One region of the Burkholderia sp. APQ4-4ca genome, then DNA from elsewhere that is predicted to be linked to it. Evidence: predicted binding sites of a transcription regulator. Region 1 holds the regulator's gene; the other holds the start of a gene.
What was found. Region 1 encodes HrcA, which represses chaperone genes, less so after heat shock. Its sites were predicted from a motif close to TTAGCACTCNNNNNNNNNGAGTGCTAA; they were not measured.
Positions count from the first base shown of each region.

Region 2: a site for HrcA is predicted at 5,120-5,146, ahead of rpoH (RNA polymerase sigma factor RpoH). Genes of this name have one in related genera too.

Region 1 covers NZ_JBYQCG010000235.1:29,815-37,163, reverse strand. Annotated here, with positions in the region: gene glnE (bifunctional [glutamate--ammonia ligase]-adenylyl-L-tyrosine phosphorylase/[glutamate--ammonia-ligase] adenylyltransferase) at 48-2,849, shown strand; gene recN (DNA repair protein RecN) at 2,974-4,623, opposite strand; gene AC3IFE_RS29990 (NAD kinase) at 4,643-5,545, opposite strand; gene hrcA (heat-inducible transcriptional repressor HrcA) at 5,677-6,699, shown strand; partial or broken gene hemH (ferrochelatase) at 6,841-7,349, shown strand, end outside.
Region 2 covers NZ_JBYQCG010000102.1:41,674-49,022, reverse strand. Annotated here, with positions in the region: gene cydX (cytochrome bd-I oxidase subunit CydX) at 560-682, opposite strand; gene cydB (cytochrome d ubiquinol oxidase subunit II) at 745-1,881, opposite strand; gene AC3IFE_RS12520 (cytochrome ubiquinol oxidase subunit I) at 1,913-3,493, opposite strand; gene cydP (cytochrome oxidase putative small subunit CydP) at 3,483-3,764, opposite strand; gene rpoH (RNA polymerase sigma factor RpoH) at 4,124-5,059, opposite strand; gene pagL (lipid A 3-O-deacylase PagL) at 5,419-5,988, shown strand; gene AC3IFE_RS12500 (nuclear transport factor 2 family protein) at 6,034-6,417, shown strand; gene leuA (2-isopropylmalate synthase) at 6,560-7,349, opposite strand, start outside.

The DNA of each region.
Region 1 (7,349 bases):
ACGCGCCGGCCCGCTGCCGCCGGCCTTTTCGCCAGGCCCGTTTCTCGATGACCGACGCTTCCGCCCTGATCAGCACGTCCTATTCCCGCTACCTTGCCCGCGCGGCGGCCGCCCGGCCCGCGCTGGCCGAGCAGATCGCCGCGTGGGCGGCCGCGCCGCTCGGCCGCGCGCAGCTCGACGCGCGCCTCACCGCGCTGCTCGCGACGCCGGCCGGCGCCGCCGCGCCGGGCGACGAGCAACTGAAGCGCGCGTTGCGGCAGTTGCGCGCCGAGGCGTTCGGCGCGGTCGCCGAGCGCGACCTGCGCGGGCTCGCGGACGTCGCCGAGGTCACGGGCGCGATGACCGATCTCGCCGAAGTGGCCGTGCAGCGCTCGCTCGCGCTGCTGTCGGCCGAACTCGAGGCGCAGTACGGCGAGCCGCGCGGCGCCGACGGTCAGCGCGTCGTGCTCGGCGTGGTCGGGATGGGCAAGCTCGGCGGCCGCGAGCTGAACGTGTCGTCGGACATCGACCTGATCTTCGTGTACGAGGACGACGGCGAGACCACCGGCGGCGCGCGTTCGCCGCTGTCCACCCAGGAATACTTCACGCGGCTCGGCCGGCGCCTGATCGGCGTGCTGTCCGAGGTCACGGCCGACGGCTACGTGTTTCGCGTCGACATGCGGCTGCGCCCGAACGGCGATTCGGGGCCGCTCGTCTGCAGCATCGGCATGCTCGAGGAATATTTCTACGTGCAGGGGCGCGAGTGGGAGCGCTATGCGTGGATCAAGGGGCGGCTCGTGTCGGAAGGCGACAGCGACGCCGCGCAGCGGCTCGCGGCGCAGCTCGAATCGATCGTCAAGCCGTTCGTCTACCGGCGCTATCTCGATTTCGGCGTGATCGGCGCGATCCGTTCGCTGCATCAGCAGATCCGGCACGAAGCCGCGCGGCGCGCGTCGATGCGCCCGGACAAGGCCGACGACATCAAGCTCGGGCGCGGCGGGATCCGCGAGATCGAGTTCAGCGCGCAGGTGTTCCAGCTGATCCGCGGCGGCCAGGATGCGGAATTCCGCGTGCGGCCGACGCTCGCGGTGCTGCGGCATGCGCAGGCCCGCGGGCTGATCGGCGACGACGTACGCGCGCGCCTCGCCGACGCCTACAATTTCCTGCGCACGCTCGAGCACCGGCTGCAGTACCGCAACGACGCGCAGACGCACGCGATGCCGGTCGAGCCCGACGAGCGCGCGGCGCTGGCCGCGTCGCTCGGTTTTGCCGACTACGCGGCGCTGATGACGGTGCTGGACGGCCACCGCACGTTCGTCGAAGCGCAGTTCGACCAGATTTTTGCCGACAAGGCGAACGGTGGGCCGTGCGCGGCCGGCGACGACACGGCGGCCGCGTGGATCTGGAGCGGCGCGCTGGCCGACGACGGCGAGGACGACGCGCTGGTCGCCCGCCTCGACGGCCTGGGCTTCGCCGATCCGGCCGCCGTGCTCGCGCGGCTGCGCGCGGTCTGGCAATCGTCGCGTTATACCGGGCTGCCGGAAAAGAGCCGGCAGCGCTTCGACAGCGTCGCGCAGCGGGCGCTCGATGCCGCGCCGAAGATCGACGCCGCGCGCCGCGACGACACGATCGTGCGCCTGTTCGACCTGCTGGAGACGGTCAGCCGGCGCGGCGTCTATCTGGCGCTGCTGACCGAATATCCGGCCGCGCTCGACCGCGTGCTGTCGGTGCTCGGCGCGACGCGCTGGGGCGGCGGCTACCTGATCCGCCACCCGCAACTGCTCGACGAACTGCTCGACGACGAGGCGATCGCGAGCCCGTTCGACTGGCCCGCGTTCAAGGATGCGCTGCGCGCGCGGCTCGCGGCAGCCGACGGCCCCGAGCAGCAGATGGACCTGCTGCGCCACGCGCAGCACGCGGAGGTGTTCCGGATCCTGCTGATCGACCTGGCCGGGCAACTGTCGGTCGAGCACGTGAGCGACCGGCTGTCCGAGCTGGCCGACGCGGTGCTCGACGTGACGATCGAAGTCGTGTGGTCGCAGCTCGCGAAGCGCCATCGCGACGTGCCGAAGTTCGCGGTGATCGCGTACGGCAAGCTGGGCGGCAAGGAGCTCGGCTATGCGTCGGATCTCGACCTGATCTTCCTGTACGATGACCCGGACGAGCGCGCGGCGGACGTCTACACGACCTTCACGCGGCGCCTGATCACCTGGCTCACGACCGCGACCGGCGCGGGCGCGCTGTTCGACATCGACCTGCGTCTGCGGCCGAACGGCGAGGCCGGGTTGCTCGTCACCGATCTCGACGCGTTCCGCCGCTATCAACTGCGCGAGGGCGATGCGGCGAACACCGCGTGGGTGTGGGAGCACCAGGCGCTGACGCGCGCGCGCTACAGCGCGGGCGACGCGCAGATCGGCGCGGATTTCGAGGCGATCCGCCAGCAGGTGCTGACGACGCCGCGCGACGGGGCGGTACTCGCGAAGGAGATCGTCGACATGCGCGGCAAGGTGTTCGCCGGCCATCCGAACCACACCGAACTGTTCGACCTGAAGCACGATCGCGGCGGAATGGTCGACATCGAGTTCATCGTCCAGTACTGGGTGCTGCTGCATGCGTCGAGCGATGCCGAACTGATCCGCAATACCGGCAATATCGCGCTGCTGCGCGAGGTCGCGCGTTTCGGGCTGATGGGCGAGGACGAGGCCGAGCGCGTCGGCGCCGCGTATCGCACGTACCGGAAGCTGCAGCACAAGCTGCGGCTCGACGGGATGGAGAAGGCGCGCGTCGATCCGGCGGTGGTGGCCGAAGAGCGCGCGGCCGTGACGGCGCTGTGGGCGCGGGTGTTCGGGGCGGTTGAAACGGGCGTTTGAGTTGAGTGTTTGAGGCGGGCGTGCGAATCGACGGGCAGTGCGGGCGCGATCGGGAGGCTGCTTCTCGCAAAAAAAGACCGGTGCGTGCGCCGGTCTTTTTGTATTCAGCCGTGGGGTGTCGAGGTCAGGCCGCCAGCATTTCCTTCGCGTGCTTGCGCGTGGTGGCCGTGATTTCGAGCCCGCCGAGCATCCGCGCGACTTCCTCGACGCGGCTCGCCTTGTCGAGCGGGATGACCGACGACACGGTGCCGCCGCGTTCGTCGGCGCCCTTCGCCACCTGGAAATGATGGTCGCCGCGCGCGGCGACCTGCGGCAGGTGCGTCACGCACAACACCTGGCGCTCGCGCCCGAGCTGGTGCAGCAGGCGGCCGACCACTTCGGCGACGCCGCCGCCGATCCCCGTGTCGACTTCGTCGAAGATCAGGGTCGGCGTCTGGCTCGCCGCGCTGGCGATCACCGCGAGCGCGAGGCTGATCCGTGCGAGTTCGCCGCCGGATGCGACTTTCGCGAGCGGTCGCAGCGGCACGCCCGGGTGCCCGGCCACGCGGAATTCGACCTGCTCGAGCCCGTGCGGACCGCCGTCGGCGAGCGGCACGAGCGCGACTTCGAAGCTGCCGCCCGCCATCGACAGCTCCTGCATGCCGGCCGTGACGGCCGTGCCGAGCGCCTTCGCGGCCTGCGCGCGCGCCTTCGACAGGCGCCTGGCGTCGGCGAGATAGGCTTCCCGCGCCTTTGCCTGCGCGGCTTCGAGCGCGCCGAGATCGGCGGCCGCGTCGAGCGCGGCGAGCTGGGCGCGGCGCGCCGCATGCTCTTCGTGCAGCGTGTCGGGCGGCAGCCGGAACTTGCGGGCGGTCGAGTGCAACGCGTCGAGCCGCGTTTCGACCTGCGCGAGCCGCTCCGGGTCGAGATCGACGCGCTGCGCATAGTGCGACAGCGAATAGACGGCTTCCTGCAACTGGATCTCGGCCGGCTCCAGCGACGCGAGCGCATCGCCGAGCGCGGTGTCGTAGTCGGCCAGGCCGCGCAGCTTCGACACGATCGCGCCGAGCTGCGCGAGCATCGCGTCGTCGGACTCGGACAGCGCGTTGAGCGCGCCGCGCACGCCTTCGATCAGGTTCGCCGAATGCGACAGGCGCTTGTGTTCGTTACTGACTTCGTCCCATTCGCCGGCTTGCGGCGCGAGCTTGTCGAGTTCGGCGAGCTGCCACGCGAGCTTTTCTCGTTCGAGCTGCAATTCGCGCTCGTGCGCCTTCGCCGCATCGATCGCCTGCGTCGCGTCGCGCCACACGCGCCACGCGCGCGCGACGTTCGCGGCATCGGCGACGAGCCCCGCGTGCGTGTCGAACAGTTCGCGCTGCGCGTCGGGCCGCATCAGCAACTGGTGTGCGTGCTGGCCATGGATGTCGACGAGCATCTCGCCGAGTTCGCGCAGTTGCGCGAGCGTCGCGCTGGTGCCGTTGATGAAGGCCCGCGACCGGCCGTTCGCGTCGATCACGCGGCGCAGCATCACGGTGTCCTCGGCGTCGAACGCGTGTTCGTCGAGCCAGCGCGCGACGCGGTCGTGCGGCGTGAATTCGGCCGTGATGTCGGCGCGGCCGCAGCCGGTGCGCACGACGCTCGCGTCGGCGCGTTCGCCGAGCGCGAGGGCGAGCGCGTCGATCAGGATCGATTTGCCGGCGCCGGTTTCGCCGGAAAAGACGGAAAAGCCGCTGTCGAATTCGAGATCGAGCGCGGCGACGATGACGAAGTCGCGGATCGAGAGGTGGCGGAGCATGGTGTCGGGCGGAGCGGCGTCAGGACGCCTTGTCGTCTTCGTTCGATGCGTGTTCGTTCCAGTGCAGCTTCTTGCGCAGCGTCGTGAAGTAGCTGTAGCCGATCGGGTGCAGGAACGGCACCGTGTGTTTCGAGCGGCGCACCTCGATCGTGTCGTTCAGCTCGAGCGACGTGAACGACTGCATGTCGAAGTTCACGTTGACGTCGCGGCCGCCGACGATCTGGATCGCGATCTTCGAATCGTCGGGCAGCACGATCGGCCGGTTCGACAGCGCGTGCGGCGCGATCGGCACGAGCACGATGCCGGCCAACTGCGGATGGAGAATCGGGCCGGCCGACGACAGCGCATAGGCGGTCGAGCCGGTGGGCGTCGCGACGATCAGGCCGTCCGAACGCTGGTTGTACATGTAGCGGCCGTCGACCGACGCGCGGAGCTCGACCATCCCGGAGAAGCCGCTGCGGTTCACGACGACGTCGTTGAACGCGAGCGCGTGGTAGATCGGTTCGCCGTCGCGCATGATCCGCGCCTCGAGCAGCGAGCGCTCCTCGCGCTCGAACTTGCCGGCCAGCAGCACGGGGACGAGCGCGTGCATGTCGGATGCCGCGATGTCGGTGATGAAGCCGAGCCGACCGTGGTTGATCCCGATCAGCGGTGTCCGGTATGGCGCAAGCTGGCGGCCGATGCCGAGCATCGTGCCGTCGCCGCCGAGCACGATCGCCACGTCCGCTCGCGCCCCAATTTCGGCCGGGGTGAGCGCCGGGTAGCCGGCGATGCCGATTTCGCGAGCGGTGTCGCCTTCGAAGACCACTTCGAAGCCAAGCTTGGCGATGCTGTCCGCCAGCGTGGCGAGCGGTTCGGCGATGCCGGGCGTGTTGCTCCGGCCGACGAGCGCGACAGTACTGAACTGATTACCGGTTTTCATGCCGGCATTACACCATAGCTCGTTGACGAAAAGAACCGGCAGTGCGCCGGCGGGGCCGGATCGGGCCGGCCCGCGCAACGGTGGTTGACGCCACTCGCCGCGCTCGCGCCGTTGCGCTAAAATTTTCCACCATGCTAGATCCTCGCGCACGAACCCTCCTGAAAACCCTGATCGAACGGTATATCGCCGACGGTCAGCCGGTCGGATCGCGCACGTTGTCCCGTTACTCCGGGCTCGAGCTGAGCCCGGCGACGATCCGCAACGTGATGTCCGACCTGGAGGAGCTCGGCCTCGTGTCGAGCCCGCACACGTCGGCCGGCCGCGTGCCGACGCCGCGCGGCTACCGGCTGTTCGTCGATACGATGCTGACGGTCGAGGCGCCGATCGACGCCGAGGCCGTCGCCCGCCAGGTGCAGAACACGCTGCAGGCCGGCGAGCCGCAGCAGCGGGTGGTCGCCGCCGCCGCGAGCGTGCTGTCGAACCTGTCGCAATTCGCGGGCGTCGTGCTGACGCCGCGCCGCAGCCACGTGTTCAAGCAGATCGAGTTCATGCGCCTGTCCGACAAGCGCATCCTGCTGATCATCGTCACGCCCGAGGGCGACGTGCAGAACCGCATGCTCGCGACGCCGCGCGACTATTCGCCGTCGCAGCTGACCGAGGCGTCCAACTACATCAATGCGCATTTCGCCGGGCTGTCGTTCGACGAGGTGCGCCGCCGCCTGCGCGACGAAATCGACCAGTTGCGCGGCGACATGACCACGCTGATGCACGCGGCCGTGACGGCCAGCACCGAGGTGCCCGACACGGAGGACACCGTGCTGATTTCCGGCGAGCGCAACCTGCTCGAAGTGGCGGATCTTTCGTCCGACATGGCGCGGCTGCGCAAGCTGTTCGACGTATTCGACCAAAAGACGGGCCTCCTGCAGTTGCTCGACGTGTCGAGCCACGCCCAGGGCGTGCAGATCTTCATCGGCGGCGAATCGACGCTCGTGCCGATCGAGGAAATGAGCGTCGTCACCGCGCCGTACGAGGTGAACGGGCAGATCGTCGGCACGCTCGGCGTGATCGGCCCGACCCGGATGGCGTACAACCGCGTGATACCGATCGTCGACATCACCGCGCGGCTGCTGTCGCTCACGCTGAGCCAGCAGTAACCGCGGCAGCCGACGCCGTTCCGCCATCGTGCCGCGGCGTCGTGCGCGCCGCCAGTCGGCCGATCGGCCAGCCGACCCGATCGAGACGGCCCGCTATAATTGAGGGCCGTCCGGTCTCGTGCCCCGAGCACGTTCTTGCCCATGCGTTTCGATCTTGAGCCGCCTTCGAGCGTCGCGGCCGCCCATCGCGTCGGTGTGCTGCTGATCAATCTCGGCACGCCCGACGCGCCCACGCCGCGCGCGGTGCGGCGCTACCTGGCCGAATTCCTGTCGGATCCGCGGGTCGTCGAAATCCCGCAGGCCGTCTGGCAGGTGCTGCTGCGCACGCTGATCCTGCCGCTGCGCGGCCGTGCGTCCGCGAAGAAATACGCGGCCGTCTGGATGCCCGAGGGTTCGCCGCTGCGCGTGTACACCGAGCGCCAGACCGACAGCGTGCGGCATCTGCTCGTGTCGAACGGCTATCACGTGATGGTCGATTACGCGATGCGCTACGGCAGCCCGAACATTGCGCACGCGCTCGCGCAGTTCAAGCGCGCGGGCGTCGAGCGCGTGCTGCTGATGCCGATGTATCCGCAATACTCGGCGTCGACCACGGCCACCGCGTTCGATGCCGCATTCGCCGCGCTCGCGCGCATGCGCAATCAGCCGGA
Region 2 (7,349 bases), on a different contig from region 1:
GTGGCGGCGTCGTGACGCGACGTCGCTGCGATCGGATCTTTCAGTGGAGCTGCGGGAGACACCCGCGCGCGGGGCGATGCGGCTGCACCGCGCGCATTCGGCACGCGGGCGCGTGCGTTACGGAACGGGCGGCGGGCACGCGTGCCGATCGGATCGGCGCGGCGGCGTGCGCGGATTCATCGGCGGCCCACGGCGTTCGCCGCTGCGACGAGTCGGCTGCGGCGGGCGGCGCTCGGCTGGCCGCGCACGCGCGCGACGACGGTGCGCGTCGCGGCACGTGGACGTCGATACGGCGCGCAGGCGCACGCCACATACGGGTTTCGCATGTCTCCCCCACCCAGAAGGAATCGGCCTGTCAGCGGCCGTGTCCAACGATCTTATGAAACCTTTGATTGGTATTCAAGTGGTATCAATCTGGCGCTAAATTGGCATCGATGTGCGCGGCCTGCCAGCGCGGCCAGGACGAAAAAAACCTCGCGCGAAGCGAGGTTCTTTCCTTCCGGACGGCGACGGCAGCGGCGCGCGGATCGAGCGGCCGCGCGCGTCACCCGTCGGTGCGTCAGTCGCGCCGTGTCCGCCCGGACGCTTCCTGCGTCTTCTGCCGCGCTTCGAGCCACATCGCGTTGACGATGCCGAACGACAGCGCGACGCCGATACCGAGAATCCAGCTGAAATACCACATGATCCGACTCCTTGCGAAACGGTAGGCGAGGGCGCCCACGCGCCCCGGCCCGGTTCAATGCATCAATACATCGAGTGCTTGTTCTCTTCGAGCGTCTGGTGCGTGACCTTGCCGCGCATCACGCGATACACCCAGCCCGTGTAGAGCAGCACGATCGGCAGGAACACGATCACCGCGAACAGCATCACCTGCAGCGTCATGTGGCTCGACGTCGAATCCCATACGGTCAGGCTGCTGCGCGGGTCGAGCGACGACGGCATGATGAACGGGAACATCGAGAAGCCCGCGGTCAGGATCACCCCGGCGATCATCAGGCCGGTGCAGAAGAACGCCGTCTTTTCCTGCTTCGAGCCGGCGAGCAGCAGCGCGAGCACGCCGCCCGCGATCCCGACGACGGGCGCGGCGATCATCCACGGATAGTCGCCGTAGTTCGCGAGCCACAGGCCCGCACCGGCGGCGACGTCCTTGAGCAGCGGGTTCGCGACGGTGTCGGTCGGCGCGGCGTGCGTGATGTGGAAGCCGCCGATATACGAGGCCACCAGCACGCCGGCCAGCACGAACAGCACGACCGCGAGGAACGACGCGACACGCAGCGCGATCGACGCACGGCGGGCGATCACGCCGTCGGTCTTCATCTTGATGAACGCGGCGCCGTGCGCGACGAGCATCGTGAGGCTGACGAGCCCGCACAGCAGCGCGAACGGGTTCAGCAGCGCCCAGAAGCCGCCGTAGTAGGTCACGCGCAGGTCGCTGTCGAACTTGAACGGCACGCCCTGCAGCAGGTTGCCGAACGCGACGCCGAACACGAGCGCCGGCACGAAGCCGCCGGCGAACAGGCTCCAGTCCCAGCCCGCACGCCAGCGCGGGTCCGGCCGCTTGCTGCGGTAGTCGAAGCCCACCGGCCGGAAGAACAGCGCGAACAGCACGAGCAGCATCGCGAAGTAGAAGCCGGAGAACGACGCCGCGTAGACGAGCGGCCAGGCCGCGAACATCGCGCCGCCGGCCGTGATCAGCCACACCTGGTTGCCTTCCCACGTCGCGCCGACCGTGTTGACGATGATGCGGCGCTCCTCGTCGGTCTTGCCGAGGAACGGCAGCAGCGCGGTCGCGCCCATGTCGAAGCCGTCGGTGACGGCGAAGCCGATCAGCAGCACGCCGACGAGCACCCACCAGATCAGCTTGAGAGTTGCATAGTCCATAGCGATTCCTTGTTCCGTTGCGAGGGCGTGCTCAAACCGCGGCCCGCTCGCCGGTAGCGACGAGTTCGTGGTGATAGCGGCCGGTATGCAGCGACGACGGGCCGAGCCGCGCGTACTTGAACATCAGCTTGATCTCGATGACGAACAGCGCGGTGTAGAATAGGATGAAGCCGGCGAGACTCAGGTACAGGTCGCTCGGCTGCAGGCTCGACGCGGACAGGTGCGTCGGCAGCACGCCGGCGATCGTCCACGGCTGGCGGCCGAGCTCGGCGACGATCCAGCCGAATTCGATCGCGATCCACGGCAGCGGGATCGCCCACACCGCGTAGCGCAGGAACCAGCGGCGGTTGTCCTGCAGCAGTTGCCGCCGCGCGCAGAACCAGAACGCGGCAACGAACGTCGCGACGAACAGGAAGCCGAGAGCCACCATGATCCGGAACGAGAAGAACACCGGTGCGACGGGCGGAATCGTCTTCTTCGCGGCGGCCTTGATCTGCTCGGGCGTCGCGTCGGTCACGTTCGGCGTGAACTGCTTGAGCATCAGCCCGTAGCCGAGATACTGCTTGTGCTGGTCGAACAGCGCGCGGGTCGCGTCGCTCGTGTCGCCCTGCTTGAGCTTCTGCAGCGCGCCGTACGCGATCATCCCGCTCTGGATGTGCTCCTCGCTGCGCTTCGCGAGGTCGCGCAGGCCGACCACCGGTTCGTCGATCGAGCGCGTCGCGATCAGGCCGAGCGCGTACGGGATCTTGATCGCATAGTCGGTGCGCTGTTCCGCCTGGTTCGGGATGCCGATCAGCGTGAACGACGCGGGCGCCGGCTGCGTTTCCCATTCGGATTCGATCGCGGCGAGCTTCATCTTCTGCACTTCGCCGGTCGTATAGCCCGATTCGTCGCCGAGCACGATCACGCACAGCGTCGCCGCGAGGCCGAAGCCGGCCGCGACCGCGAACGAGCGCAGCGCGAAATCGACGTCGCGCTTCTTCAGCAGATACCACGACGACACGCCGAGCACGAACATCGCCGCCGACACGTAGCCGGCCGACACCGTGTGCACGAACTTCACCTGCGCGACCGGGTTGAACAGCACGTCGAACAGGCTCGTCATCTCCATGCGCATCGTCTGGTAGTTGAACTCGGCGCCGACCGGGTTGTTCATCCAGCCGTTCGCGACGAGGATCCACAGCGCGGACAGGTTAGAGCCCAGCGCGACGAGGAACGTGACGATCAGGTGCTTGACCTTCGACAGGCGGTTCCAGCCGAAGAAGAACAGGCCGACGAAGGTCGATTCGAGGAAGAACGCCATCAGGCCTTCGACCGCGAGCGGCACGCCGAAGATGTCGCCGACGTAGTGCGAGTAGTACGACCAGTTCGTGCCGAACTGGAATTCGAGCGTGATGCCGGTCGTCACGCCCATCGCGAAGTTGATGCCGAACAGCTTGCCCCAGAACTGGGTCATGTCCTTGTAGACCTGTTTGCCGGTCATCACGTAGACGGCTTCCATGATGACGAGCAGCCAGGACAGGCCGAGCGTCAACGGCACGAACAGGAAATGGTAGAGCGCCGTGATGCCGAACTGTAGGCGCGACAGATCGACGACTTCACTACTTATCATGATGGTCTCCCTCGGTAGATGCAGGCGCCGGCACCGAGAGCAGCTTCTCGGCCACGGCGGCAGGCGGCAACGACATGTGCTCGGCCTGCGGATGATTGAAGAATGCGTATTTGAGCGACATCAGGAGGATCAGCTTGACGATCAGCACCAGGGTGATGTCGCGGGCGAGGGTGGGGCCGCGTGCCCATGCGGCGATGCGCGCACGCCAGCCGATCGTGCCGGTCGGCCGCGAGGGCGGCGCAGGCTCTTTATTGATCGAGATCAAGGCGATTATCCTGAAACGATTTACGTCGGATTGGGGGCGACTTTACGTCGGATTTATGACGGCCGTGAAGCTGTTTTAATCCTTTTGCGCCTGACATGCCAATTTTAAAAGGACTGCTTTCCGATGCCGAGTGCTGCGATGCGGCAGACCGTCGCGAAACAGGGGGTAAAAATTGAGGTGGATCAAGCTTATGCGGAAGGGCGTCGCAAATAGCGTAATGCCTGATGAATCCGTTCAATTATCGGGTGAGAAACGGAGCGTGAAACGCGCTGAAAAGCGAGTGAAAAGCAGCAGAAAAAAGGACGAAAAAAAACCGCTGCCGGTTGGGCAGCGGTTTTCGATGAGGCGCTCTCAATCGGCGGGATTCAGGCGTATTCGGCGAGGGCGGTGCGCATCTTTTTCATTGCGCTCGCCTCGATCTGGCGGATGCGTTCCGCCGACACGCCGAATTCGGCAGCGAGATCGTGCAGCGTCGAGCCGCCCGAGCCGTCGTCGTCGACCTGCAGCCAGCGTGCCTCGATGATGCGGCGGCTGCGTGCGTCGAGCGCGTCGAGCGCCTGCGCGATGCCGTCCGTCTGCAGCATGTCGCGCTGACGCGCGGCGAGCACGGCGGTCGGCTCGTTGTGCGAGTCGGCCAGGTAGGCGATCGGCGCGTACGACTCCTCGCCGTCTTCCACTTGACCCTCGAGCGCGACGTCGCCGCCCGACAGGCGCGTTTCCATCTCGGTGACTTCCTCGCGCTTGACGTTGAGTTCCTGCGCGAGGCCGTCGATTTCCTCGGACGTCATCGCCTGCATGCTCTTCTTGTGGCTGCGCAGGTTGAAGAACAGCTTGCGCTGCGCCTTCGTCGTCGCGACCTTCACCATGCGCCAGTTGCGCAGGATGTACTCGTGGATCTCGGCCTTGATCCAGTGAATCGCATACGACACCAGGCGCACGTTTTGCGACGGGTCGAAACGCTTCACCGCTTTCATCAGGCCGATGTTGCCTTCCTGGATCAGGTCGCCGTGCGGCAGGCCGTAGCCGAGATAGTTGCGCGCGATCGACACGACGAGACGCAGGTGCGACAGCACCAGGCGGCGCGCGGAGTCGAGGTCGTTGTTTTCGCGGAATTCGGTTGCATACCGGCGTTCCTCCTCGGCGGTCAGCAGCGGAATGCGGTTGACGGCCTGGATGTACGCGTCGATGTTGCCGAGCTGGCCGGGCAACATCGATTGGGCTGCGAGCGCCAGCGAGCCTGCCGATTCGGCCTTGGCCGGCGCCGGGCTCAGGGTGTTCGGGAGGGTCAGGGCGTTGCTCACTAAAAACTCCTTTGGAATCAGGGACAAACCCCGGTCTCGAATGAGATTCCGTGGGTCATCTTAGCACTCCCGCAATACGAGTGCTAATTCCTTAGAGCACGCGGGGGCATCGGAGTTCCCTGTTTTTCTATCGGATGAGTCGAGTCGATAGCCTATTCTGCGACAGGGGCTCCGCCACGAAGTTCCGTAAGCCGTTGTTTCTGTTGGGAATCGGTAGACGATTTCGATTTTTGTCGTTTTGGAAGCAAGCCATTTCGCTTCGTGATGCCGATTCGAAAAGTCCTTTACCATACCATTCAGTTCGCTCGGGCCCGGCCGTTGCCGCAGGCTCCATTCAACCCACAAAGTTGGAGTGTCAGATGAACAATAAGAAGAATCGCCGGCCCCGCAGCCGGCTGGTGCTGCATGCAATGCTGGCGGCGTCTCTTCTGGGCGGATCGGGTGCGGCTTTCGCGGATCGATGGGGGATCCAGGCCGGCGGCGGCTTTTCGGATCGCCGCGGGATCGACAAGGCCGATATCGGCGTGGTGTGGGATCCCGGCTGGAACTGGTGGGAAGTCGGCGGCTGGCACTTCACGTTCGTCGTCGAAGGGCACGCCGGCTACTGGCATACGGGCGGCAACGTTCACGGCAACATCGGCGAGTTCGGCGTCACGCCGATGTTCCGCTTCATCAAGAGCAGCGGGCAGATTCGCCCGTTCATCGAGGCGGGCGGCGGCGTTCGCCTGCTGACGCACCCGACGATCTCGGACAATTTCTCGCTGTCCACCGCATTCCAGTTCGCGCCGACGGGCGGCGTGGGCGTGCAGTTCGGCCAACGGCAACAGTATCAGGTCGGCTACCGTTTCGAACATGTGTCTAACGCGGGTATCAAAGAGCCGAATCCTGGTATAAATTTCCACCAGTTCTACGTGCAGTACAACTTCTGATCCGTACGCCCGGGCAACGCGGGCGCGTTGCCGAGGAGTCAGGCGATGACGAAGGTGGTCGATGCGATCCGCGCGCTCGAGCGCGATCGGTTCCGGGCGATGGTGGACGGCGACGGCGAGGCGCTCGACGCGCTGTTGTCGGACAAGGTGTTTTTCGTTCACACCAACGGCAAACGCGAAACCAAGCAGCAGTTCATCGACGCCATCGTCGCCGGCCGCCGCCGCTATCGCCAGATCGAAATCCAGTCACAGGACGTGCTGCCGGTCGGCGACGCCACCTGCGTCGTCACCGGGCGCGCGTTGATCGAGATGGAAACGAACAACGGCGGCCTCGTCTTTCCGATTGCCTATACGTCCGTCCACACGCACGACCAGGGCCGCTGGTGCCTGTTCGCGTGGCAGGCGACGCGGTGCGCGACCGAAACATGAGCGCGGGTGGCGCCCCTTTTCATGCATCGACCGAAGCGGCCTTCTGAGCCGCTTTTTGCTGCCTCGTGCGGCGCGGATCGCGCGGCGCACGGGCGGTCACGCACCGCTCGCTGACATTCAACCCTGCATCGAAGTCCGGCGCTCAGGCCGCCGCGCGTCGATCCGCGCAGTGCCATGCCGAGCGGTTGATCGCGCTCGCGACCGCATCGAGCGCCGCGCTCGCCGCGTCGGCATGCACGCCGACGCCGTGCCGCAGCGGCGCGTCGCCGACCCGGCAGCCGACCGATACCGCGATCCGGCCGTCCGCGGTGCGCGTGTGTTCGCACGACGCGACGTCGATCGCGGCGCCGGCGGCCGTCGCAAATGCCGCGGCGAAACGTCGCACCGCGTCGTCGGGCGTCGCGTCGGCGGCGGGCGCCGCCGCGATCTCGCGGTTTTGCCAGCGCGCGCCGCTGCCGTGGCGCGCGGCCGGGCCGTCGGTCTCGAGGAATTCGCGCGCGAACAGCGCGCAGATCGCGTCGCCCGTCACTTCCTCGCCCGAGGCGTCGGCGAGCGTCTGCACCGCATGGCTGAACTCGATCTGGACGCGGCGCGTCGGCGTGAAGCCCATCCCGCGCTCGAGCAGGAACGTCGCGCCGCCCTTGCCGGACTGGCTGTTCACGCGGATCACCGCGTCGTAGCTGCGGCCGAGGTCGGCCGGGTCGATCGGCAGGTACGGCACTTCCCACACCGCGTCGGGGCGCTGCTGCGCGAAGCCCTTGCGGATCGCATCCTGGTGCGAGCCCGAGAACGCGGTGAACACGAGGTCGCCCGCGTACGGGTGGCGCGGATGCACGGGAATCTGGTTGCAGCGCTCGACGACGCGGCGCACCGCGTCGATGTCGGAGAAATCGAGGCCCGGGTCGATGCCTTGCGTGTAGAGGTTCAACGCG